One region of the Streptomyces sp. NPDC088785 genome, then DNA from elsewhere that is predicted to be linked to it. Evidence: riboswitches for the same ligand, from Rfam matches in the RefSeq annotation. Region 1 holds a riboswitch; each other region holds the start of a gene.

Region 1 (7,381 bases):
GACAAGGGCGACAAGAGCGACGTCGGCAAAGGCGCGGGGCGCTTTCTGCTGAAGCTCTCCGGTGAGGCGTTCGCCGGGGGCGGGGGTCTGGGTGTCGACCCCGACGTGGTGCATGCCATCGCCCGGGAGATCGCGGCCGTGGTCCGCGACGGGTGGCAGATCGCCGTCGTCATCGGCGGCGGCAACTTCTTCCGCGGTGCCGAGCTCCAGCAGCGCGGCATGGACCGGGCCCGCTCCGACTACATGGGCATGCTCGGCACGGTCATGAACTGCCTGGCCCTCCAGGACTTCCTGGAGAAGGAAGGCATCGACAGCCGCGTCCAGACCGCCATCACGATGGGCCAGGTCGCCGAGCCGTACATCCCGCTGCGCGCCGTGCGCCACCTGGAGAAGGGGCGCGTCGTGATCTTCGGCGCCGGCATGGGCATGCCGTACTTCTCCACCGACACCACCGCCGCGCAGCGCGCCCTGGAGATCGACGCCGAGGCGCTGCTGATGGGCAAGAACGGTGTCGACGGCGTCTACGACTCGGACCCGAAGACCAACCCCGGGGCCGTGAAGTTCGACGCGCTCAGCTACGGCGAGGTCATCACCCGCGACCTCAAGGTCGCCGACATGACCGCCATCACCCTGTGCCGCGACAACAAGCTGCCGATCCTCGTCTTCGAGCTCCTCACGTCCGGCAATATCGCGCGCGCCGTCAAGGGTGAGAAGATCGGGACGCTGGTGGGCGAGCAGGGCACCCGCGCCTGACCCTCAGGTCCGTGACACCCCGCGGGGGATGGACAATGTCCTGCCGGTCGGACACCGTGCAAGGACACCGCACGACACCGCACGACACCGCTCGGTATCGCAGGACACCGCAGGACACCGCAGGAAACCGCGTGGGCCCACCGCGCGGGAAGCAACAGACGCGACGCAGCCGGCCGCCCCGTGCACGCCGGGCCTCACTCAAGACACGCAGGAGCAAGTGGTGATCGAAGAGACCCTCCTCGAGGCCGAGGAGAAGATGGAGAAGGCCGTCGTGGTCGCCAAGGAGGACTTCGCCGCGATCCGCACCGGCCGTGCGCACCCGGCGATGTTCAACAAGATCGTGGCGGACTACTACGGCGCGCTGACGCCGATCAACCAGCTGGCCTCGTTCTCGGTGCCGGAGCCGCGGATGGCCGTGGTGACCCCGTTCGACAAGAGCGCGCTGCGCAACATCGAGCAGGCGATCCGTGACTCGGACCTGGGCGTCAACCCGAGCAACGACGGCAACATCATTCGTGTGACGTTCCCCGAGCTCACCGAGGAGCGCCGCCGCGACTACATCAAGGTCGCCAAGGGCAAGGCGGAGGACAGCAAGGTGTCCATCCGTTCCGTCCGTCGCAAGGCCAAGGAAGCCATCGACAAGGCGATCAAGGACGGCGACATCGGCGAGGACGAGGGCCGTCGCGGCGAGAAGGAGCTGGACGACACCACCGCCAAGTACGTGACCCAGGTGGACGAGCTGCTCAAGCACAAGGAAGCCGAGCTGCTCGAAGTCTGAGCGAGCACGGAACATCGAGGTTCGAGGAATCCGTGAACGACTCTTCCTGGGGGGCGCCGCAGACCGGGCCCGGGTACTGGGGGCCCGCTGATCAGGATCGCGCCCCGGCAGGTCCCGCATACGGTCAGGGCCCCTCGTACGACCAGGGACGCGCTCCGGCGGGTCCCGCGTACGAACGGCACGCGGTTGAGGAGACTCGGCCCATGCCCATCGTGCCCGATATGCCCGACGTGCCCGCCGGTGGCGGTGACAACCAGGACGACCGGGGGGCTGCTCGGCTGAGCGGTCCCCTGTTCCGCGACGAGGCGGCCGCTCCGCAGGCGTCGCCCGAGCCGCGGACCGGCCCACAGGAGCCCATGACCGGCGCAGCGTCCCCGTCCGAGCCCGAGCCCGAGCCCCAGCCCCAGCCGCACCTCCAGCCTCAGCCTCAGCCTCAGCAGAAGAAGAGTGCGGGCCGGGACCTCGGTGCGGCCATAGGGGTCGGCGTCGGGCTCGGCGCCGTGATCATCGCGTCGCTGTTCATCGTCAAGGCGGTGTTCGTCGGGGTGATAGCGGTCGCCGTCGTGGTGGGGCTGTGGGAGCTCACCTCGCGGCTCGACGAGCGCAAGGGCATCAGGGCGCCGCTCGTGCCGCTGGCCGTCGGTGGCGCGGCGATGGTCGTCGCCGGTTACGTCCGCGGGCCCGAGGGCGCGTGGGTGGCGATGGCGCTGACCGCGCTCGCGGTCCTGGTGTGGCGGATGACCGAGCCGCCCGACGGCTATCTGAAGGACGTGACGGCCGGGGTCTTCGCGGCGTTCTACGTCCCGTTCCTCGCGACGTTCGTCGCGATGATGCTCACCGCCGACGACGGGGCCTGGCGGGTCCTGACCTTCCTGATCCTGACCGTGGTCAGCGACACCGGCGCGTACGCGATCGGCTGGCGCTTCGGCAAGCACAAGCTGGCGCCGCGCATCAGCCCCGGCAAGACCCGCGAGGGGCTCTTCGGCGCCGTGCTGTTCGCGATGGTGGCGGGCGTGCTGTGCATGCAGTTCCTGATCGACGACGGGACCTGGTGGCAGGGCCTGGTGATCGGCGCCTGCGTCGCGGCCAGCGCCACCCTGGGCGACCTCGGCGAGTCCATGATCAAGCGTGACCTGGGCATCAAGGACATGGGAACCCTGCTCCCGGGCCACGGCGGCATCATGGACCGCCTGGACTCCCTGCTGCCCACCGCGCCGGTGGTGTGGCTGCTGCTCGTCCTGTTCGTCGGATCGGCCTGAGCGGACTTTGAGGGGCGGGCACCCGGTCGGGTGCCCGCCCCTCACCGCACCCGCCGCCGACGTCCTGCGCCGTCTCGATGCCCCGGCGTCGGCGACCGTCCTCCACAGCTGAATCCGTAGACCACCTCACCTCACCGCCGGGAGACCCCGTGACCGACAGCAAGAACATCAACAACCCCGTGGGCCAGGGCGGCGGCCAGCGCAAGAAGCAGTCGCGCGCCGAACGCCAGAACAACGGCCCGCACCGCAACCTCGACCGCCAGCGCGCGGCCGACCAGAAGGCGGAGCTGGTGCGCAAGATGCGCGAGAAGGCGGGCGCGGCCGAGGGTGCCGCACCGGCGGACGACGACACCGCACAGAGCTGACGCGCCCCCGCCGCGGGACGGCAGCGCACGGGGCAGGGCCCGGACCACGACGCGTGGTCCGGGCCCTGCCGTCTTCGGGGGCCGCGCGACCCCCGAAGGCCCCGGCTGTACGTCGTCGGCCGGCCGCGCAGGCGTTAGCGGTACGTCGTGCCGTCGACCGCGATGCCGGCTGGTCCGAGCATGGATGAGCCGAGCGGGTCGGGACTCCGAAGTCGTGCGTCCGCGACCACCGGCGACCGACAGTGACCGGCCCCCAGCGCGACGGCCCCAGGTCACCCCCATCCATCTGCGACACTGGTACAGCCATGCCTAAGCCCGGAGAACTCACCTTTGTCGCCCCCCGCGGAGCCAAGAAGCCGCCGCGGCACCTTGCCGATATGACTCCTGCGGAGCGGAAGGAGGCTGTCGCCGCTGTCGGCGAGAAGCCGTTCCGTGCCAAGCAGCTGTCGACGCACTACTTCGCGCGGTACGCGCACGACCCCGAGCAGTGGACCGACATCCCCGCCGCGTCGCGCGAGAAGCTGCGGGAGGCGCTGCTGCCCGAGCTGATGACCGTCGTGCGGCACCTGTCGACCGACCAGGACACCACGCGCAAGACGCTGTGGCGCCTGTTCGACGGCACGCTCGTCGAGTCGGTCCTCATGCGGTACCCGGACCGGGTGACGATGTGCATCTCGTCGCAGGCCGGGTGCGGGATGAACTGCCCGTTCTGCGCCACCGGGCAGGCCGGCCTCGACCGGAACCTGTCGACCGGCGAGATCGTGCACCAGATCGTCGACGGGATGCGCGCCCTGCGCGACGGGGAGATCCCGGGCGGTCCCGCGCGGCTGTCCAACATCGTGTTCATGGGGATGGGCGAGCCGCTCGCCAACTACAAGCGGGTCGTGCAGTCCATTCGCGCGCTCACCGACCCCGAGCCGGACGGCCTCGGGCTGAGCCAGCGCGGGATCACCGTGTCGACCGTGGGGCTCGTGCCCGCGATCCACCGGTTCTCCGACGAGGGCTTCAAGTGCCGGCTCGCCATCTCGCTGCACGCGCCCGACGACGAGCTGCGCGACACCCTCGTACCGGTCAACACCCGGTGGAAGGTGCGCGAGGTCCTCGACGCCGGATGGGAGTACGCGGCCAAGTCCGGGCGCCGGCTCTCCATCGAATACGCGCTCATCCGGGACATCAACGACCAGGCGTGGCGCGGTGACCGGCTCGGCCGGCTGCTGCGCGGCAAGCCGGTGCACGTCAACCTCATCCCGCTGAACCCGACGCCCGGGTCGAAGTGGACGGCGTCGCGGCCCGAGGACGAGAAGGCGTTCGTCGAGGCCATCGCCGCGCACGGGGTGCCCGTGACCGTCCGCGACACCCGCGGTCAGGAGATCGACGGGGCGTGTGGCCAGCTCGCCGCGACCGAGCGGTAGCCTGGGACCCGTACACACATCTTCATATTCCGACAGGGGAGCGCCACAGCGCTGAGAGTGCGGTAGCCAGACACATGGCGGGCCGCAGACCCTCTGAACCTTGCCCAGGTCATTCTGGGTAGGAAGTTCGGTCACCACTCAAGCTGTTGCGCCCTGCCCCGGGACCGTCGAGGTCCCCGGGCAGGGCCGCGTCTCTTCCTGGACACCCCCAGGAGGAAAACCAAGTGAGCAAGAAGACATACGTGGCCGTGGCGGTCGGCCTCGGCCTGGTCTCGCTGTCCGCGTGCGGGTCGTCCTCGGACACCGCGGGCGGGGGCGGCGGCTCCAAGACCGTCACGCTCGTCAGCCACGACTCGTGGGCCGTCTCCAAGGACGTGCTCGCCGACTTCGAGAAGTCGTCCGGCTACCGGGTCAGGGTCCTCAAGGACGGCGACGCCGGGCAGGCCGTCAACAAGGCCATCCTGTCCAAGGGCAACCCGCAGGGCGACGTCTTCTTCGGCGTCGACAACACCCTGCTCTCCCGCGCCCTCGACAACGGCGTCTTCGCCCCGTACAAGGCCAAGGGCCTGGACCAGGTCGAGCGCCGCTACCAGCTCGACGCGGGCAGGAACCGGGTCACGCCGATCGACACCGGCGACATCTGCGTCAACTACGACAAGAAGTACTTCGCCGACCACCGGCTGACCCCGCCGGCCTCCTTCGCCGACCTGGCCGAGCCCGCGTACAAGAACCTCCTCGTCACCGAGAACGCGTCCACCTCCTCGCCCGGCCTCGGCTTCCTGCTCGGTACGGCCGCGCGGTACGGCGACGACGGCTGGCAGGCGTACTGGAAGAAGCTCAAGGCCAACGGCGTGAAGGTCGTCGACGGCTGGGAGCAGGCCTACAACGAGGAGTTCAGCGGGAGCGCCGGCGGGAAGAAGGCCGGCGGCGACCGGCCGCTCGTCGTGAGCTACGCGTCCTCGCCGCCGGTCGAGGCCATCTACGCCGACCCGCAGCCGAAGACCTCGCCGGTCGGCGTGGCGAAGGGGACCTGCTTCCGGCAGATCGAGTTCGCCGGGCTGCTCGACGGCGCGAAGAACGCGAAGGGCGGGCAGGCGCTCGTCGACTTCCTGATCTCGAAGAAGTTCCAGGAGGACATGCCGCTCAACATGTTCGTCGACCCGGTGACGAAGAACGCCACCGCGCCCGCCGCGTACACCAAGTACGCGGTCCCGGTCGACGACCCCGAGACGCTGGCACCGCGCGCCATCGCGGACCACCGCGACGACTGGGTCAAGTCGTGGACCTCGCTCGTACTGAAGTAGCCGCGAAGGCGCCCTCGCGGAACGCGGCGCGGCTCGGCCTGATGGTCCTGCCCGTCGTGTTCTTCGGGGTCTTCTTCGCCTACCCCGTCGTCGCGATCGTCGGGCGCGGGCTGCACGTGGACGGCGGCTGGCAGCTCGGGCGGATCACCGAGGTGCTCGGACAGTCCGACATCCGGCACGTGCTGTGGTTCACCGTGTGGCAGGCGCTCGCGTCCACCGCGCTGACCCTGCTGCTCGCGCTGCCCGGCGCCTACGTCTTCGCCCGCCTCGACTTCCCCGGCAAGCAGGTGCTGCGGGCCGTCGTCACCGTGCCCTTCGTGCTGCCGACCGTCGTCGTCGGCACCGCCTTCCTCGCCCTCCTCGGGCGCGGCGGGCTGCTCGACGAGCTGTGGGGCGTGCGGCTCGACACCACGGTGTGGGCGATCCTGCTCGCCCACGTCTTCTTCAACTACGCGGTCGTCGTGCGGACCGTGGGCGGTCTGTGGGCGCAGCTCGACCCCCGCCAGGAGGAGGCCGCGCGGATGCTCGGCGCCTCGCGGCTCGCCGCCTGGCGCCGGGTCACCCTGCCCGCGCTCGGGCCCGCCGTGGCCGCCGCCGCGCTGATGGTGTTCCTGTTCACCTTCACCTCGTTCGGCGTCGTGCAGATCCTCGGCGGGCCCGGGTTCTCGACGCTGGAGGTCGAGATCTACCGGCAGACCGCGCAGATCTTCGACCTGCCGACCGCCGCCGTGCTCACCCTCGTGCAGTTCGCCGCCGTCGGGCTGATCCTCGCCGTGCACGCCTGGACCGTGCGCCGCCGGGAGAGCGCCCTGCGGCTCGTCGACGCCGCGCAGACGGCCCGCAGGCCGCGCGGCGCCGGGCAGTGGGCCCTGCTGGGCGGGGTGCTGGGATGTGTCGTCGTGCTGGTCCTGCTGCCGCTGGGCGTGCTGGTGGCGCGGTCGTTCGACACGGCGGACGGGTTCGGCCTCGGCTACTACCGGGCGCTGCTGTCGTCCGACGGCGGCACCTTCCTCGTCCCGCCCATCGACGCCATCGGCAACTCCCTGGAGTACGCGCTCGCCGCCACCGCCATCGCGCTGCTGATCGGCGGCCTCGCCGCGGCGGCGCTCACCCGCAGGGCCGGGCGGCTCGTGCGCGGGTTCGACGCCCTGCTGATGCTCCCGCTGGGCGTGTCCGCGGTGACCGTCGGATTCGGGTTCCTCATCACCCTCGACAGGCCGCCGCTCGATCTGCGGGCCTCCTGGATCCTGGTGCCGCTCGCGCAGGCGCTCGTCGGCGTGCCCTTCGTCGTCCGGACCATGCTGCCGGTGCTGCGCGCCGTCGACGGGCGGCTGCGCGAGGCCGCCGCCGTCCTGGGCGCCTCGCCGCTGCGGGCCTGGCGCGAGGTCGACCTGCCGATGGTGCGGCGGGCGCTGCTGGTCGCCGCGGGCTTCGCCTTCGCCGTGTCGCTGGGCGAGTTCGGGGCGACCGTGTTCATCGCGCGGCCCGACAACCCGACCCTGCCCGTCGC
Region 2 (7,381 bases), on a different contig from region 1:
CCGCGCACGACCCGTGCGCGGGCGCCGTCGCCGCCGACCGGCTGCTCGCCCGGCCCGACCGCCCCGACGCGGTGTACGGCCTCTTCGACCCCAACGGCACGGACCTGCTCGCCGCGGCCCGGCGCTACGGCCTGCGCGTCCCCGAGGACCTGCTGCTCGTCTGTTGCAGCGAGTCGAACGTGTACGCGAACACCGAGCCGCCCATCACCACCCTGTCCCTCAAGCCGCGCCGCATCGGCACGGCCGTCGTCCAGCTGCTCATCGACGCCATCGAGGGCCTGGAGTCCGACCAGCCGGTCGAGCAGGTGATACCGACGGAGCTGATCGTGCGGACGTCCTCGATGCGCCGCGCGTCCCGCACCACGGTCAGCCCACCGCGCTCCCCGAAACAGGGCTGACCGCTCCGGGCCGGCCCGCGACCGTGGACCGGCCCGGAATTCAGCGAGGAAAAGTCCGCACCAATTCGGGAGAAAAGAGGGGCGAACAGCCCCCCGTCACCGATTCACCACCCCTGGTGCATCACACAGCGCGAGCCGCATTCCTATGATGGGCGCACGACACCGCGGGCCGCTGCGACCAGGCAGTCCGATCCGGTGCACAGGCGGCGCAATGGTGGAGGGGTCGATGACTCAGGGGGCCGGTCAAGGACCCGCAGCGCGCACGGAGACGCTGCGTGACTTCCGCGTTCCCGCGTACGTCCATGACGTACCGGCGAACGCGATGACGACCGAGCCCGCCCCCGGAGCGGAGAATCCCGAGGGATTCCCGGAGGGCTACACGCCGACGGAGCGCGATCTGCCGGTCATCAGCCGCACCGATCCGGTCCCCGGCGACCTCCCGCAGCCCGCTCCCGCGACGGGCGAGGGGCCCGGCCCGCTGTTCGTCGTCGGCGATGTGCACGGCTACCTCGACGAGCTGATCGCCGCCCTCCAGGAGAAGGGCCTGATCGACGCCGAGGGCAACTGGGCGGCGGGCACCGCGCGCCTGTGGTTCCTCGGCGACTTCACCGACCGCGGGCCCGACGGCATCGGCGTCATCGACCTGGTCATGCGGCTCTCCGCCGAGGCCGCGGCCGCGGGCGGCTACTGCAAGGCGCTCATGGGCAACCACGAGCTGCTGCTGCTCGGCGCCAAGCGGTTCGGCGACACCCCCGTGCACTCCGGGGCGGGCACGGCCACCTTCCAGGCCGCCTGGCTCCTCAACGGCGGACAGAAGTACGACATGGACCGTCTTCAGGACGTCCACCTGCAATGGATGTCCCGGCTCGACGCCATCGAGATCGAGGACGACCACCTGCTGATGCACTCCGACACCCTGTCGTACCTGGACTACGGCGACTCCATCGAGGCCGTCAACGACACCATCCGCGAGACCCTCACGCGCAACGACGCGGACGAGTGCTGGGACCTGTTCCGCAAGTTCACCAAGCGGTTCGCGTTCCGGGACGAGGAGTCCGGCCCCGGCGCCGTCCGCGACCTGCTCGGCGCCTTCGGCGGCAGCCGCGTGGTGCACGGCCACAGCCCGATCCCGTACCTCCTGGGCCAGGTCGGCGGCGAGTCCGGCGGCGACGACGCCGAGGAGGGCCCCGGCCGGCCGGCCGTCGAGGGACCGCACGTGTACGCGGGCGGGCTCGCCATCGCGATGGACGGTGGTGTGACCATGGCCGGAAAACTCCTGGTCCAGCAACTGCCGATGGATATCTGACAGTTGATCGAAAGTCCGCGGTAACCGGAGGATTCCTCTGGCCACCGGGCCAATTTCCGGAAACCCCCTGTCACCGCCGGCCGTGGCAGCTCTACCATCGGCTTATCCGTAGCAGGCTCCCCTCCGTTTCTGCCCGACGGCCCGCACCCATGCGGGCCACCAAGCCCTACGGAGCATCGGGGGATGCACATGAACAGCGCTCCGCATTTGCTGAACGAGGACCGCCCCGAGTTCGAGCGGATCCTCGATGAGGCGCTGCGTACCGCACCGAACCGGCCTGAACTCGCCGCAGTGGGCCAGCGGCTCAACCCCGAACAACTGCGCACCATGGCACTCAACGCGGCGGCGTTGATCACTTCCGCGGCCGCCGGCGAGTACCAGCACTACCTGTCGGTCCGCGAGGATCTGCGTACCTCCCCGCGGCCGCGACCGCTCGACGAAGGAGGCACCTCCGGCACGATCCCGGACGACAGAGGCGGCACCCCCCTGGGTTTCGCCGCCACCGTGAGTGAGGTCGCGGAGACGACCGGACCCGGCATCGCCGCGGTCGCCGTCGTCCTCTTCCCGGTGCTCGCGGGGACGGCCGCCGCGATCTTCCTGCTGGTCGGCTACATCCTGAAAATGCTCAACCCGCCACCCGACTTCGCCGGCACGCTGCTCACGGCCGGCTGGATCTTCGGGGCGCTCGCCGCGGCGGGCATCCTCGTCGCCGCGGTGTGCCTGCTGCTGGCCGCCCTGCGCAACGGAGCGACCTCGCTCCAGGCCGGCAGCCACGGCGTGGCGAACGAGCGGGTGGAGCGCGCCAGGGAGGCCTGGGCCACGGCGCTCCTGGAGCGCGGCATCCTGCCGTTCCTGCGGGAGGCTCTCGCCGACCCGTCCGCGGGCGGCGGCACACGCGGCGCGGGCCGGACCGGCGCCACCGGCCGGATGCCCCAGCTCGGCTACAACCGGCCGGGATTCAGCAGCCCGGACGGCGGCGGCACCGCCACCGGACAGCGCGCGGGGTACTCGAGCCCGGACTTCTCCAGCCCGGACTTCGGCGGCCCCGAGCACCGGCCCGACTGACCGTCCGGCGGGCGCGGGGCCGCGACCCCGGCCCGGGGCGAGGTGCACGGGCCCCGGGCCGCGGTCGCGCGCGTCCGTACGGGTCAGTCGGCGATCGGCAGATACACGCGGTTGCCCGCCTGCGCGAACTCCTTCGACTTCTGCTCCATGCCCGCCTCGATCTCGGACCGGTCCGCCAGGGCCGTGCCGTGCTCGCGCCGGATGTCCTGGGAGATCTTCATCGAGCAGAACTTCGGACCGCACATCGAGCAGAAGTGCGCGGTCTTCGCGGGCTCGGCCGGCAGCGTCTCGTCGTGGAACTCGCGCGCCGTGTCCGGGTCGAGGGCCAGGTTGAACTGGTCCTCCCACCGGAACTCGAAGCGGGCGTCGGACAGCGCGTCGTCCCACTCCTGCGCGCCGGGGTGCCCCTTGGCGAGGTCGGCCGCGTGCGCGGCGATCTTGTAGGTGATGACGCCGGTCTTCACGTCGTCCCGGTTCGGCAGGCCCAGGTGCTCCTTGGGCGTGACGTAGCAGAGCATCGCCGTGCCCCACCAGGCGATCATCGCGGCGCCGATCCCGGACGTGATGTGGTCGTAGGCCGGGGCGACATCGGTGGTCAGCGGGCCGAGCGTGTAGAACGGCGCCTCCTCGCAGATCTCCTGCTGGAGGTCGATGTTCTCCTTGATCTTGTGCATCGGGACGTGGCCCGGACCCTCGATCATCGTCTGCACGTGGTGCCGCTTGGCGATCGTGTTCAGTTCACCGAGGGTGCGCAGCTCGGCGAACTGCGCCTCGTCGTTGGCGTCCGCGATGGAGCCGGGGCGCAGGCCGTCGCCGAGCGAGTACGTGACGTCGTAGGCGGCGAGGATCTCGCACAGCTCCTCGAAGTGCTCGTAGAGGAAGCTCTCCCTGTGGTGCGCGAGGCACCAGGCGGCCATGATCGAGCCGCCGCGCGAGACGATCCCGGTCTTGCGGTTGGCCGTCAGCGGGACGTACGGCAGGCGGACCCCGGCGTGCACGGTCATGTAGTCGACGCCCTGCTCGGCCTGTTCGACGACCGTGTCCTTGTAGATCTCCCAGGTCAGCTCCTCGGCCCGGCCGTCGACCTTTTCGAGGGCCTGGTAGAGCGGCACGGTGCCGATCGGGACGGGGGAGTTGCGCAGCACCCACTCGCGCGTGGTGTGGATGTTGCGGCCGGTGGAGAGGTCCATGACGGTGTCGGCGCCCCAGCGGGTCGCCCAGGTCATCTTCTCCACCTCCTCCTCGATGGACGAGGTGACGGCGGAGTTGCCGATGTTGGCGTTGACCTTCACCAGGAACCGCTTGCCGATGATCATCGGCTCGATCTCCGGGTGGTTCACGTTCGCGGGCAGCACGGCGCGGCCCGCGGCGATCTCCTCGCGGACGATCTCGGGCGCGACGTTCTCCCGGAGGGCCACGAACTCCATCTCCGGGGTGATCTCGCCCCGGCGTGCGTACGCGAGTTGGGTCACCGCCTGCCCGGCGCGGCCGCGGCGCGGCTGGCGCGGGCGGCCGGGGAAGACCGCGTCCAGGTTGCGCAGTCCGCCGCGCGGCGAGGTGTGCTTGATGCCGTCGTCCTCGGGGCGGACGGGGCGTCCCGCGTACTCCTCGGTGTCGCCGCGGGCAATGATCCAGTTCTCCCGCAGGGGGGCCAGCCCCCGGCGGACATCGGTGTCGACGGTCGGATCGGTGTACGGGCCCGAGGTGTCGTACAGCGTGACCGACTGCCCGTTGGTGAGATGCACCTGACGGACCGGCACCTTGAGGTCGGGGCGCGAGCCCGCGGGGCCCGTCACGTATCCCTTGTGCCAGCCGATGGACTTCCCGGCCTCCCCGGGGTTCTCACCCTGGTCGAAGGCAGGCGTGCGTGCGTCCGTTGTGGTCATGAGACCTACTCCCTACGCCGGCATTACCCGGTAACAGGTTCGGCGGTCGACGCAGCCGTCCTCATCCGCGTGTTTCACGTGAAACACGCCGTGTGATGAAGGTCAGCGCCCTCTCAGCCCGGTGCTCCGAGCTCCCGCGTGTGCAAAGGTGCCTCCACGCTAGCGCCCCTTCGGACGCGTTGAACAGAGGGCCCCCGTCGTTCTTGCGATGATCGGTCGGTGACCAGCACCCAGCAGCCGCCTCCGCCGCCCTCGCCGCCCCATGGACACGGCCCGTCCGAGGGAGGGCACGGCCACTCCCACAGTCACGGGCCGGCGGCCCCGGTCTCCCGGCACCTGCGGAAGGTCATCGCGGCGGTCCTGATCCCGTTCTCCGTGGCGGTGGTGGTGGGCCTCGCGGTGCTGTGGCCCGGCGGCGCGCCGTCCCACCAGCGCACGGGGGTCGGCTTCGACCGGCAGACGCAGCAGGCCACGGTGGCCGCCGTCGAGAAGGTCTCCTGTGCGTCCGTGAACGCCTCGGGGAACGCCCCGGCCGGTGACGCCTCCACGGCCGAGGGGTCCGCCGCGCGGCAACAGGCCCGCGGCACCTGCGAGAACGCGACGATCCGGATCAACACCGGCAAGGACAGGGGCCGTACGTTCACGGAGGTCGTCCAGCCGGACTCGCCACGGCAGTTGCGCGGGGGCCAGAAGGTGATCGTGGCCTACGCGCCGGACGCCCCGGAGAATTTGCAGTACTCGGTCACCGATGTGAATCGCAAGATCCCGATGGTGCTGCTGGCCGGGATCTTCGCCCTGGCCGTGGTGCTGGTCGGGCGGCTGCGGGGCGTCATGGCGCTGGTCGCGCTCGCGGTCAGCTTCCTGGTGCTGACGCTCTTCATCCTGCCCGCGATCCTCCAGGGCTCGAATCCCCTGGTGGTGGCGGTCGTCGGGGCCAGCGCCATCATGCTGATCGCCCTCTACATGTGCCACGGCCTGTCGGCGCGGACCTCCGTCGCCGTCCTGGGCACCCTGGTCTCCCTGGTGCTGATCGGGCTGCTGGGCTCGCTGTTCATCGGCTGGGCCGCTCTGACCGGCAACACGGACGACAACACCGGCCTGATCCACGGGCTGTATCCGGACATCGACATGAGCGGGCTGCTGCTGGCCGGCGTCATCATCGGCTCGCTCGGCGTGCTCGACGACGTGACCGTCACCCAGACGTCGGCGGTCTGGGAGCTGCACGAGGCCAACCCGTCGATGGGCTGGCGCGGCCTGTACCGCGCGGGCATCCGGATCGGCCGCGACCACATCGCGTCGGTCGTCAACACCCTGGTCCTGGCGTACGCGGGCGCTGCGCTGCCGCTGCTGCTGCTGTTCTCGATCGCGCAGAGCAGCGTGTCGGACGTGGCCAACAGCGAGCTGGTGGCCGAGGAGATCGTCCGCACGCTGGTCGGCTCGATCGGTCTGGTCGCCTCCGTGCCGGTGACGACGGCGCTGGCCGCACTGGTGGTCTCCGCCGACCGGCCGGGCCCGCAGGGCCCCGCCAGGACCGCTCCCGCACGCGGTGGCAGGGGCCGACGGCGCAAGGGGTGAGCGCGGAACCGCTCGGGTGCACCGCGCCGCTGAAGCGTGACGTCGACGGTGCGCCGGGCCGGGGGAGTCAGCCGGCGCTCTGTTCCTCGGCCAGGATCCGGTCCAGCGCCTCGTCGAGGTCCGCCTCGAAGTCGGCGAGGGCCTGTTCATGACCGAGCGGCACCAGCTTGTCGGTGCGGTCGAGGAAGGCGATGATCGGCGCGACCCCGGCCCGGAACAGCGCCTGATCGGTGCCCACCTGGAGCCGGATGTGGACCTCGCCCGGCAGCTCGGTGGTGGAACCGCTCCCCGACAGCTCGACGGGGGAGACCCGCACATCGCCGTCGCCCGTCGCGCCGTTGACCCCGTCGACGAGGAGCTCCCGGCCGAACGCCCAGGTCACGGGCGCGTCTCCGGGGAGATGGAAGGTCAGCCGCACGGCGTACGGATCGGTGGACTCGTACCGGAGCTCCACCGGGATACGGAAAGCGAGTTCCTCGGAGACGAGGAAGCTCATCATGACCTCTGCCTGAACTGCTTGGACCGACTCGCGCATCGCCTACCCCGTCAACTTGCCGTCGATTGGCCAGGAATACCCTTCCTGACACTGCTGGCATCTTGCTCAACGTACACGGGAGATCACAAGGAGTGAGTTTTCAGATGCTGATAGAGAAGGCGAGTGTCTCCACGAGCCGGCCGATCTCGCCCTGCAATCGGCGCGTGACGGGAAGCAGCTTCTCGACCTGGTGGGAGGGGAGGGAAACGGCCACGGTCGCGGCGGTGGAACCGACGGTGATCGGGAACGCCGCGCAGGCCGAGCCGAGCGCGTACTCCTGCCGTTCCACGACGGGTTCCATGCGCTCCAGCGCACCGAGTTTCCGCAGCAGGGCCCAGTGGTCACGCGGTGAGTACGGGGTGAGGGACGAGACGGGGTAGCGCTCCAGATGGTCCCTGCGGGCGTCGTCGTCGAGCTGCGAGAGCAGGCACTGGCCGACGGCGTGGGCGTGGCCGGTCTCCCGGAAGTCGGCCCACTCCTCGACGGCCGGATTGGCCGGGGTGTCGGCGACCGCGACGACCTCGATCTCGCCGTCGCGGTAGACCGCGAAATAGACCGGCACCCCGAGCGTGTCGCGCCACTGCTCCATCGCCTCGATGATCATGCTGCGACGTTT
Region 3 (7,381 bases), on a different contig from region 1:
GAAGTGCACACCCGGCACTCCCTCGTCAAGCAGCCGGGAGCAGAACTCGGTGGCGAACTCGATGCCAATGGAGCGTACAGCGGCCGGATCGTCTTTGGCTGTGAGGATCCGCTCTTTCAGCGCCGGGGGGAAGTCGGCGTTGCTGAGCCCGGGCAGGCGTTCGAGCATCCGCACGCTCGTCACGGGCATGCACTCGGGGATGATCGGGGTGTCGCAGCCCGCGGCGGCGACCTTGTCGCGCAGCCGCAGGTACTCCTCCGGGTAGAAGAACATCTGGGTGATCGCGTAGTCGGCGCCCGCCCGGCACTTGTCGACGAAGTGCCGCACGTCGGAGTCCCAGTCGTCCGAGCGCGGGTGCATCGCGGGGAAGGCGGCGACGCCCACGCAGAAGTCGCCGGACTCCTTGATCAGCTCGACCAGCTCGGCCGCGTACGTCAGGCCCTCGGGGTGCGAGACCCAGTCGCCCATCGGGTCGCCGGGCGGATCGCCGCGCACCGCCAGCATGTTCCTGATCCCGGCATCCGCGTACTGCCCGATGATGTTGCGCAGCTCGGCGACGGAGTGCTCGACGGCGGTGATGTGGGCGACCGGCGTGAGGGTCGTGTCGGCGACGATCTGCTCGGTCTCCCGGACGGTGCCCGCGCGGGTGGAGCCGCCGGCGCCGTACGTCACGGAGACGAAGTCGGGGGCGACGGCCTCGACCCTGCGCAGCGCGTTCCACAGGTTGCGCTCGCCCTTGGCGGTCTTCGGGGCGGAGAACTCGAAGGAGTACGTCGTCTTGCCCGGCGCGAGCATGTCGCGCACGGTGCGGGCACGATCAGTCCTGGTGGAGGGGGTACCTAGGGCCATACGGGCAGGTTACTGACGGATTCCGACGGACACTAATCCCCGTCCACCCAGCGGACAGCGGGCCGGGGAGCCCGGCGCGCGCGCTCAGACGGAGCGCAGGCGCTTGGCGAACTCGGCCGCCGCGGCGCCCGGATCGTCGGCCTCGGTGATGGCCCGGACGACCACGACGCGGCGGGCGCCGGCCTCCAGGACCTCGTCGAGGCGGGCCAGGTCGATGCCGCCGATGGCGAACCAGGGACGGTCGGTGCGCAGGCCCGCGGTGTGGCGCACCAGGTCGAGGCCCGGGGCGTGGCGGCCCGGCTTGGTGGGGGTCGGCCAGCAGGGGCCGGTGCAGAAGTAGTCGACGCCGTCCTGGACGGCGGCGGCCTCGGCCTCCGCCTCGGCGTGCGTGGAGCGGCCGATGAGCACGTCGGCGCCGAGGACGGCGCGGGCGGCGGGCACGGGCAGGTCGCCCTGGCCGAGGTGGAGCACGTCCGCGCGGGCCGCGTGGGCGACGTCCGCCCGGTCATTGACCGCGAGGAGCCGGCCGTGGCGGCGGGCCGCGTCGGCGAACACGGCCAGGTGCTCCAGCTCCTCGCCGGCCTCCATGCCCTTGTCGCGCAGCTGGACGATGTCCACCCCGTTCGCCAGCACGGCGTCGAGGAACTCCGGGAGGTCTCCCTGGCGCTTGCGCGCGTCGGTGCACAGGTAGACGCGTGCGTCGGCGAGCCGGGCACGCTGGGCGTCGGCCATGGAGATCCCCCCGTAGGTGATGCGGTGTCGGTGGCGTGCGCGCGCCGCGGGACGCGGGGCGCGCACGCCGGACGGTCGTCAGGTCAGACGGCGAGCGCCTGGGCGCGGCGCTTCACCTCCGTGCCGCGATTCTCGCTCAGCGCCTGCGCGGGCGTGCCCGGCAGGGTCGGGTCGGAGGTGAAGAGCCACTCCAGGATCTCTTCGTCGGAGAAGCCGTCGTCCCGCAGGACCGTCAGGAGGCCGACGAGCCCCTTGACGATCTTGTCGCCGTCGATGAAGGCGGCGGGCACGTGCAGCGCGCGGTTCTCCCCGCGGCGGACGGCGATCAGCTGGCCTTCCTTCACCAGCTGGCGCACCCGCGTCACCTCGATGTCCAACTGCTCGGCGATGTCGGGGAGGGTCAGCCACTCGGGGACGAGAGCATCGATCTTTGCGTCAATCTCGGTCACGGGACAAGCCTGCCATCCCGCACCGACAGTCGGAAGCCGGGACCGTCTGACCAGGTGTTCCCGGGCCGTCGCGGGCGCCGGGATCAGGCCGCGGCGGCCTTCAGCGGGCGGGCGGGATCGGCCAGCCGGGCGGGGTCGAGGACGGTGCCGGCCTCGATGAGCTTGCGGCCCTGGGCCAGGTCGCGGGGCTTGCCGACCGCGAGGACGGCGACGAGGGCGCCGGCCCGCAGCCAGCACACGGACCAGGCGGCGCCCGCCGGGTCGCCGCGCCACACGGCCGTGTCGGCGCTCTCGTGGTGGCCGGCGTACTGCACGAAGCGGCCGAACTGCTCGGACCAGAAGTAGGGCACCGGGTCGTAGACGGCGGGCGTCTCCCCGATGATGTTGGCCGCCACGGTGCGCGGGCCCTGGAGGGCGTTGTCCCAGTGGTGGACCAGCAGCCGCTGTCCGTAGCGCGCCGAGGGGAACGACGAGCAGTCCCCGACCGCGTACACGTCCGGCACGGAGGTGCGCAGTCCGTCGTCGGCCAGGACCTCGCGGTGGGCGCCCAGGGCGATGCCGGAGCCGGCCAGCCAGCGGGTGGCGGGGCGGGCGCCGATGCCGATGACGACCGCGCCCGCGGGCAGCCGCGTGCCGTCGTCCAGGACGACGGTGCCGGGTTCGATGCGCTCCACGCGCGCGTGGGTGCGCAGTTCCGCGCCCGAGTCCGCGTACCAGGCCGCCATGGGGGCGGCCATCTCGGCGGGCAGCGCGCCGGCCAGCGGGCGCTCGGCCGCCTCGACGACGGTGACCCGGCAGCCGGCCTCGCGCGCGGCGGTGGCGAACTCGGCGCCGATCCAGCCCGCTCCGACGACGACCACGTCGTGCTGCTCGGCGAGGACGGGCCGCAGCCGCGCGGCGTCGTCGAGGGTGCGCAGCAGGTGCACGCCGGGCACGCCCTCGGTGTGCGGCAGGCGGACCGGTTCGGCGCCGGTGGCGACGACCAGGACGTCGTACGGGACGGGGCCCCGGTCGGTGTCCAGCGCGTGGTCGCCGGGGCGCAGGCCGGTGACCTCGCGGCCCAGCTCCAGGCCGACGCCGAGCGCCTCGAAGTCGACGTCGAAGGCGGAGCCCTCGGCCTTGCCGAGCAGCACCGCCTTGGACAGCGGCGGCCGGTCGTAGGGCTGGTGGGGCTCGGCGCCGATCAGCGTGACCGTGCCGGGGAAGCCCTGTTCGCGCAGGGCCACCGCCGTCTGCACTCCGGCCATGCCCGCGCCGACGATGACGACGCGCCGTCGCGCCGAAGCCGTGGTCCCGCTCTGCTGCTCGCTCACGGGATCACCTTAGGCACCTGATCTTGCGTCAGTCAGCGGAGCGGGCCACACGGGCGCCGTGACGTCCTGCACACGTGTCACCGGGTTTGAAACCGGCGACCGGTGCGATCTCCTCGACGACGCTGGTCCCGCGGCCCTCCTGGGACTCCCACCGCCAGGTCTCGTCGAGCCGTACCCGCCCGTCGGGCAGGTCGGACACGACGGAGCGGCAGTGGCCCGAGGACGTGGTCCCGTCGGTCCTCAGCTGGACGTAGCGGAAGTCCAGGCGGTCGCCGGAGCGGGTGCCCACGAGGTGCCCGCGGACGATGTCGCCGCCCCGGTAGTCGGCCCAGATCCGGCCGTCGTCCTCGTGGTAGGCGAAGCGGGTGCCGGTCCCCACCTGGCCCGGCGCCTGGTCGGCGACCGGGGCGAGGACGAGACCGTCGAGCGAGCGGGCCACGGGCGAGGGCTCCCTTTACTTGCGCGGGGACCGAAGGGCTAGGGTGGCCACCGTAGAGCACTCGCGGGAGCCCGTACGCAGCGGGCTGAGAGGGAGGCTGGGACGGCCTCCGACCGTACGAACCTGATCCGGGTCATGCCGGCGAAGGGAGGGGCTGGACGCCCATGTCGCGTACCTCATCGGGGGTTTCGAAGAAGCCTCCCGCCACCGACGTCCTCGTCGTCGGGGGCGGCATCATCGGTCTGGTCACCGCGTGGCGGGCCGCCCAGCGCGGGCTGTCCGTCGCGGTCGTCGACCCCGAGCCGGGCGGCGGGGCCGCCCAGGTGGCGGCCGGGATGCTGGCCGCCGTCACGGAACTGCACTACGGCGAGCAGACGTTGCTGGGCCTGAACGTCGCCTCGGCGCGCCGCTATCCGCGGTTCGTCGCCGAGCTGTCCGAGGCGAGCGGCCAGGACCTCGGCTACCGCGCGTGCGGCACGCTCGCCGTCGCGCTCGACGCCGACGACCGGGCGCACCTGCGCGAACTGCACGCGCTCCAGACGAAGTCGGGGCTGGAGTCCGCGTGGCTGTCGGGCCGTGAGTGCCGCCGCCTGGAGCCGATGCTCGCGCCGGGCGTGCGCGGGGGCCTGCGGGTCGACGGTGACCACCAGATCGACCCGAGGAGGCTCGCGAGCGCCCTGCTGACGGCCTGCGGGCGGGCCGGTGTGGTCCTGCACCGGACGTGGGCCGAGCGGCTGCGGGTCGCCCGGGACCGGGCCCGCGGGGTCACCCTCGCCGACGGCACGGAGCTCGACGCCGCCCAGGTGGTGCTGGCGGCCGGCAGCCGCAGCGGGCAGCTCGCGGGCGTCCCCGACGAGGTGCTGCCGCCGGTGCGCCCGGTCAAGGGGCAGGTGCTGCGGCTGACCGTGCCGCGGCGGTACGCGCCGTTCCTGAGCCGCACCGTGCGCGCCGTGGTCCGCGGCAGCCACGTCTATCTGGTGCCGCGGGTCGACGGCGAACTGGTGGTCGGCGCGACCACCGAGGAGCTGGGCTGGGACACCACGGTCACGGCGGGCGGGGTGTACGAGCTGCTGCGCGACGCCCACGAGCTGGTGCCCGGCATCACCGAGCTGCCGCTGACGGAGACGCGTGCGGGCCTGCGCCCCGGCTCCCCCGACAACGCCCCGCTGCTGGGTCCGACCGCGCTGCCGGGCCTGCATCTCGCCACCGGTCACCACCGCAACGGAGTGCTGCTCACGCCGGTCACCGGCGACGCCCTGGCGCACGTCCTGGTCACCGGTGAACTGCCCGAAGAGGCGCGCCCGTTCACCCCGAGGCGGTTCGACGCCGTCACCCTGGAGCAGCCCGCATGAACGTCACCGTCAACGGCGAGCCGCGCGCCGTGGCCGCCGGGGTCACGCTCGGCGCCCTGGTCGCCACGCTGACCACCGCGCACTCCGGCGTCGCCGCCGCGCTCAACGACACGGTCGTGCCGCGCACCAGCTGGCCGCGCACCGCGCTCTCCGAGGGAGACCGCGTCGAAGTCCTCACCGCCGTCCAAGGAGGCTGACCCGACCATGGCTGACGACGCTTTCCTCCTGGGCGGCGCCCTGTACTCCTCGCGCCTGATCATGGGCACGGGCGGGGCGCCGAGCCTGGACGTCCTCGAACGCTCCCTGGTGGCCTCCGGCACCGAGCTGACCACGGTGGCGATGCGGCGGGTCAGCGCCGACGCGCACGGCTCGGTCCTGTCGGTCCTGGAGCGGCTCGGCATCCGGGTGCTGCCGAACACGGCGGGCTGCTTCACCGCCGGGGAGGCGGTGCTCACGGCCCGCCTCGCGCGCGAGGCGCTGGGCACGGACCTGGTCAAGCTGGAGGTCATCGCGGACGAGCGCACCCTGCTGCCCGACCCGATCGAGCTGCTCGACGCCGCCGAGACGCTGGTCGACGACGGGTTCACGGTGCTGCCGTACACCAACGACGACCCGGTCCTGGCGCGCAGGCTGGAGGACGTGGGCTGTGCGGCGGTCATGCCGCTCGGCTCCCCCATCGGCTCCGGGCTCGGCATCCGCAACCCGCACAACTTCCAGCTGATCGTCGAGCACGCTCGCGTGCCGGTGATCCTGGACGCGGGCGCGGGCACGGCCTCCGATGTGGCGTTCGCCATGGAGCTGGGCTGTGCGGGTGTGATGCTCGCCTCGGCGGTGACCCGGGCCCAGGAGCCGGTCCTGATGGCCGCCGGCATGCGGCACGCGGTGGAGGCGGGACGGCTCGCGTACCGCGCGGGGCGCATCCCCCGGCGCCATTTCGCCGAGGCGTCCTCGCCCCGGGAAGGGCGTGCGGACCTCGATCCCGAGCGCCCCGCCTTCTGACGCCCGCGCCGGTCACAGCTGTGCTGCAGTACGGATCCGGTCCTGCCGCACCGGACCGCCCTGTCGGTGGCTCCTCGTAGACTCCCTGCGTGGACACGACCCTTCAGGACCCGTTGCTCGGGCATGTGCTCGACGCCCGGTACCGCATCGACGCACGCATCGCGGTCGGCGGGATGGCCACGGTCTACCGGGCCGTGGACACCCGCCTCGACCGCGTGCTCGCGCTCAAGGTGATGCATCCGTCGCTGGCGGCCGACGCCTCCTTCGTCGACCGGTTCATCCGCGAGGCCAAGTCGGTCGCCCGTCTCTCGCACCCCAATGTGGTGGGCGTCTTCGACCAGGGCACCGACGGCCCGTACGTCTTCCTGGCGATGGAGTACATCGCGGGCTGCACGCTGCGCGACGTCCTGCGCGACCGCGGGGCGCTGCGGCCCCGGGCGGCCCTCGACATCCTGGAGCCGGTGCTCGCCGCGCTGGGCGCGGCGCACCGGGCGGGGTTCGTGCACCGCGACATGAAGCCGGAGAACGTGCTGATAGGGGACGACGGCCGGGTGAAGGTCGCCGACTTCGGCCTGGTCCGCGCGGTGGACACGGTCACCAACACCACGGGTTCGGTCCTCGGCACGGTGTCCTATCTGGCGCCCGAGCAGATCGAGCACGGCACGGCGACGCCCTCGGTGGACGTCTACGCGTGCGGGGTCGTCCTGTACGAGATGCTCACCGGCGGCAAGCCGCACCTGGGGGACTCCCCCGCGCAGATCCTGTACAAGCACCTCAACGAGGACGTGCCGCCGCCGTCGGCCGCCGTCCCGGGCCTGCCCTACGAGCTGGACGAGCTGGTCGCCTCGGCGACGGCCCGCACCCCCGGAGTCCGCCCCTACGACGCGGTGGCGTTCCTCGCGCAGGTCCTCGCGGCGCGGGCCACGCTGTCCGACGTCCAGCTGGACGCGGTACCGCCGCAAGCCCACGCGGCGGAGCACGCGGGGGCCGACGACCGGACCAGCGTGATCCCGCGCGCGGCGGGCTCCGGCCCGGTGCAGCTGCCGCTGCCGGTGCGGGACGAGCCGCACTACCAGCACACGAGCCGGCTGGAGTCCCCGCCGCCGCCCATGCCGCCGGCCCCGCCGCGCGGTCCGGGCCGCGGCCCGCGCCGCGGGCTGGTCGCGGTCGTCGCGGCGGTGCTGCTGGCCCTGGGGGTCGGCACGGGCGTCTGGTACATCAACTCGGGCCAGTTCACCAAGGTCCCCA

Evidence for each region. A riboswitch is a leader RNA that binds a small molecule or an ion and turns the genes downstream of it on or off. The one in region 1 is predicted to bind thiamine pyrophosphate.
Region 2: another riboswitch for thiamine pyrophosphate. It lies ahead of thiC (phosphomethylpyrimidine synthase ThiC); the one in region 1 lies ahead of ACIP5K_RS28585 (thiamine ABC transporter substrate binding subunit).
Region 3: another riboswitch for thiamine pyrophosphate. It lies ahead of thiO (glycine oxidase ThiO); the one in region 1 lies ahead of ACIP5K_RS28585 (thiamine ABC transporter substrate binding subunit).

What each region holds. Positions count from the first base shown of each region.
Region 1 is NZ_JBIVKH010000013.1:130,616-137,996, reverse strand. Features, by position in the region: gene pyrH (UMP kinase) at 1-753, shown strand, start outside; gene frr (ribosome recycling factor) at 974-1,531, shown strand; gene ACIP5K_RS28600 (phosphatidate cytidylyltransferase) at 1,564-2,790, shown strand; gene ACIP5K_RS28595 (DUF6243 family protein) at 2,940-3,155, shown strand; gene rlmN (23S rRNA (adenine(2503)-C(2))-methyltransferase RlmN) at 3,461-4,567, shown strand; TPP riboswitch at 4,592-4,710, shown strand; gene ACIP5K_RS28585 (thiamine ABC transporter substrate binding subunit) at 4,792-5,871, shown strand; gene ACIP5K_RS28580 (ABC transporter permease) at 5,847-7,381, shown strand, end outside.
Region 2 is NZ_JBIVKH010000003.1:249,290-256,670, forward strand. Features, by position in the region: gene ACIP5K_RS11730 (LacI family DNA-binding transcriptional regulator) at 1-398, shown strand, start outside; gene ACIP5K_RS11735 (metallophosphoesterase family protein) at 625-1,704, shown strand; gene ACIP5K_RS11740 (hypothetical protein) at 1,888-2,769, shown strand; gene thiC (phosphomethylpyrimidine synthase ThiC) at 2,853-4,655, opposite strand; TPP riboswitch at 4,648-4,803, opposite strand; gene ACIP5K_RS11750 (YibE/F family protein) at 4,875-6,230, shown strand; gene ACIP5K_RS11755 (SsgA family sporulation/cell division regulator) at 6,298-6,765, opposite strand; gene ACIP5K_RS11760 (IclR family transcriptional regulator) at 6,866-7,381, opposite strand, start outside.
Region 3 is NZ_JBIVKH010000002.1:634,886-642,266, reverse strand. Features, by position in the region: gene metF (methylenetetrahydrofolate reductase [NAD(P)H]) at 1-849, opposite strand, end outside; gene thiE (thiamine phosphate synthase) at 934-1,581, opposite strand; gene ACIP5K_RS08545 (Rv2175c family DNA-binding protein) at 1,665-2,030, opposite strand; gene ACIP5K_RS08540 (NAD(P)/FAD-dependent oxidoreductase) at 2,114-3,343, opposite strand; partial or broken gene ACIP5K_RS08535 (hypothetical protein) at 3,447-3,782, opposite strand; TPP riboswitch at 3,836-3,949, shown strand; gene thiO (glycine oxidase ThiO) at 3,947-5,134, shown strand; gene thiS (sulfur carrier protein ThiS) at 5,131-5,331, shown strand; gene ACIP5K_RS08520 (thiazole synthase) at 5,339-6,133, shown strand; gene pknB (Stk1 family PASTA domain-containing Ser/Thr kinase) at 6,223-7,381, shown strand, end outside.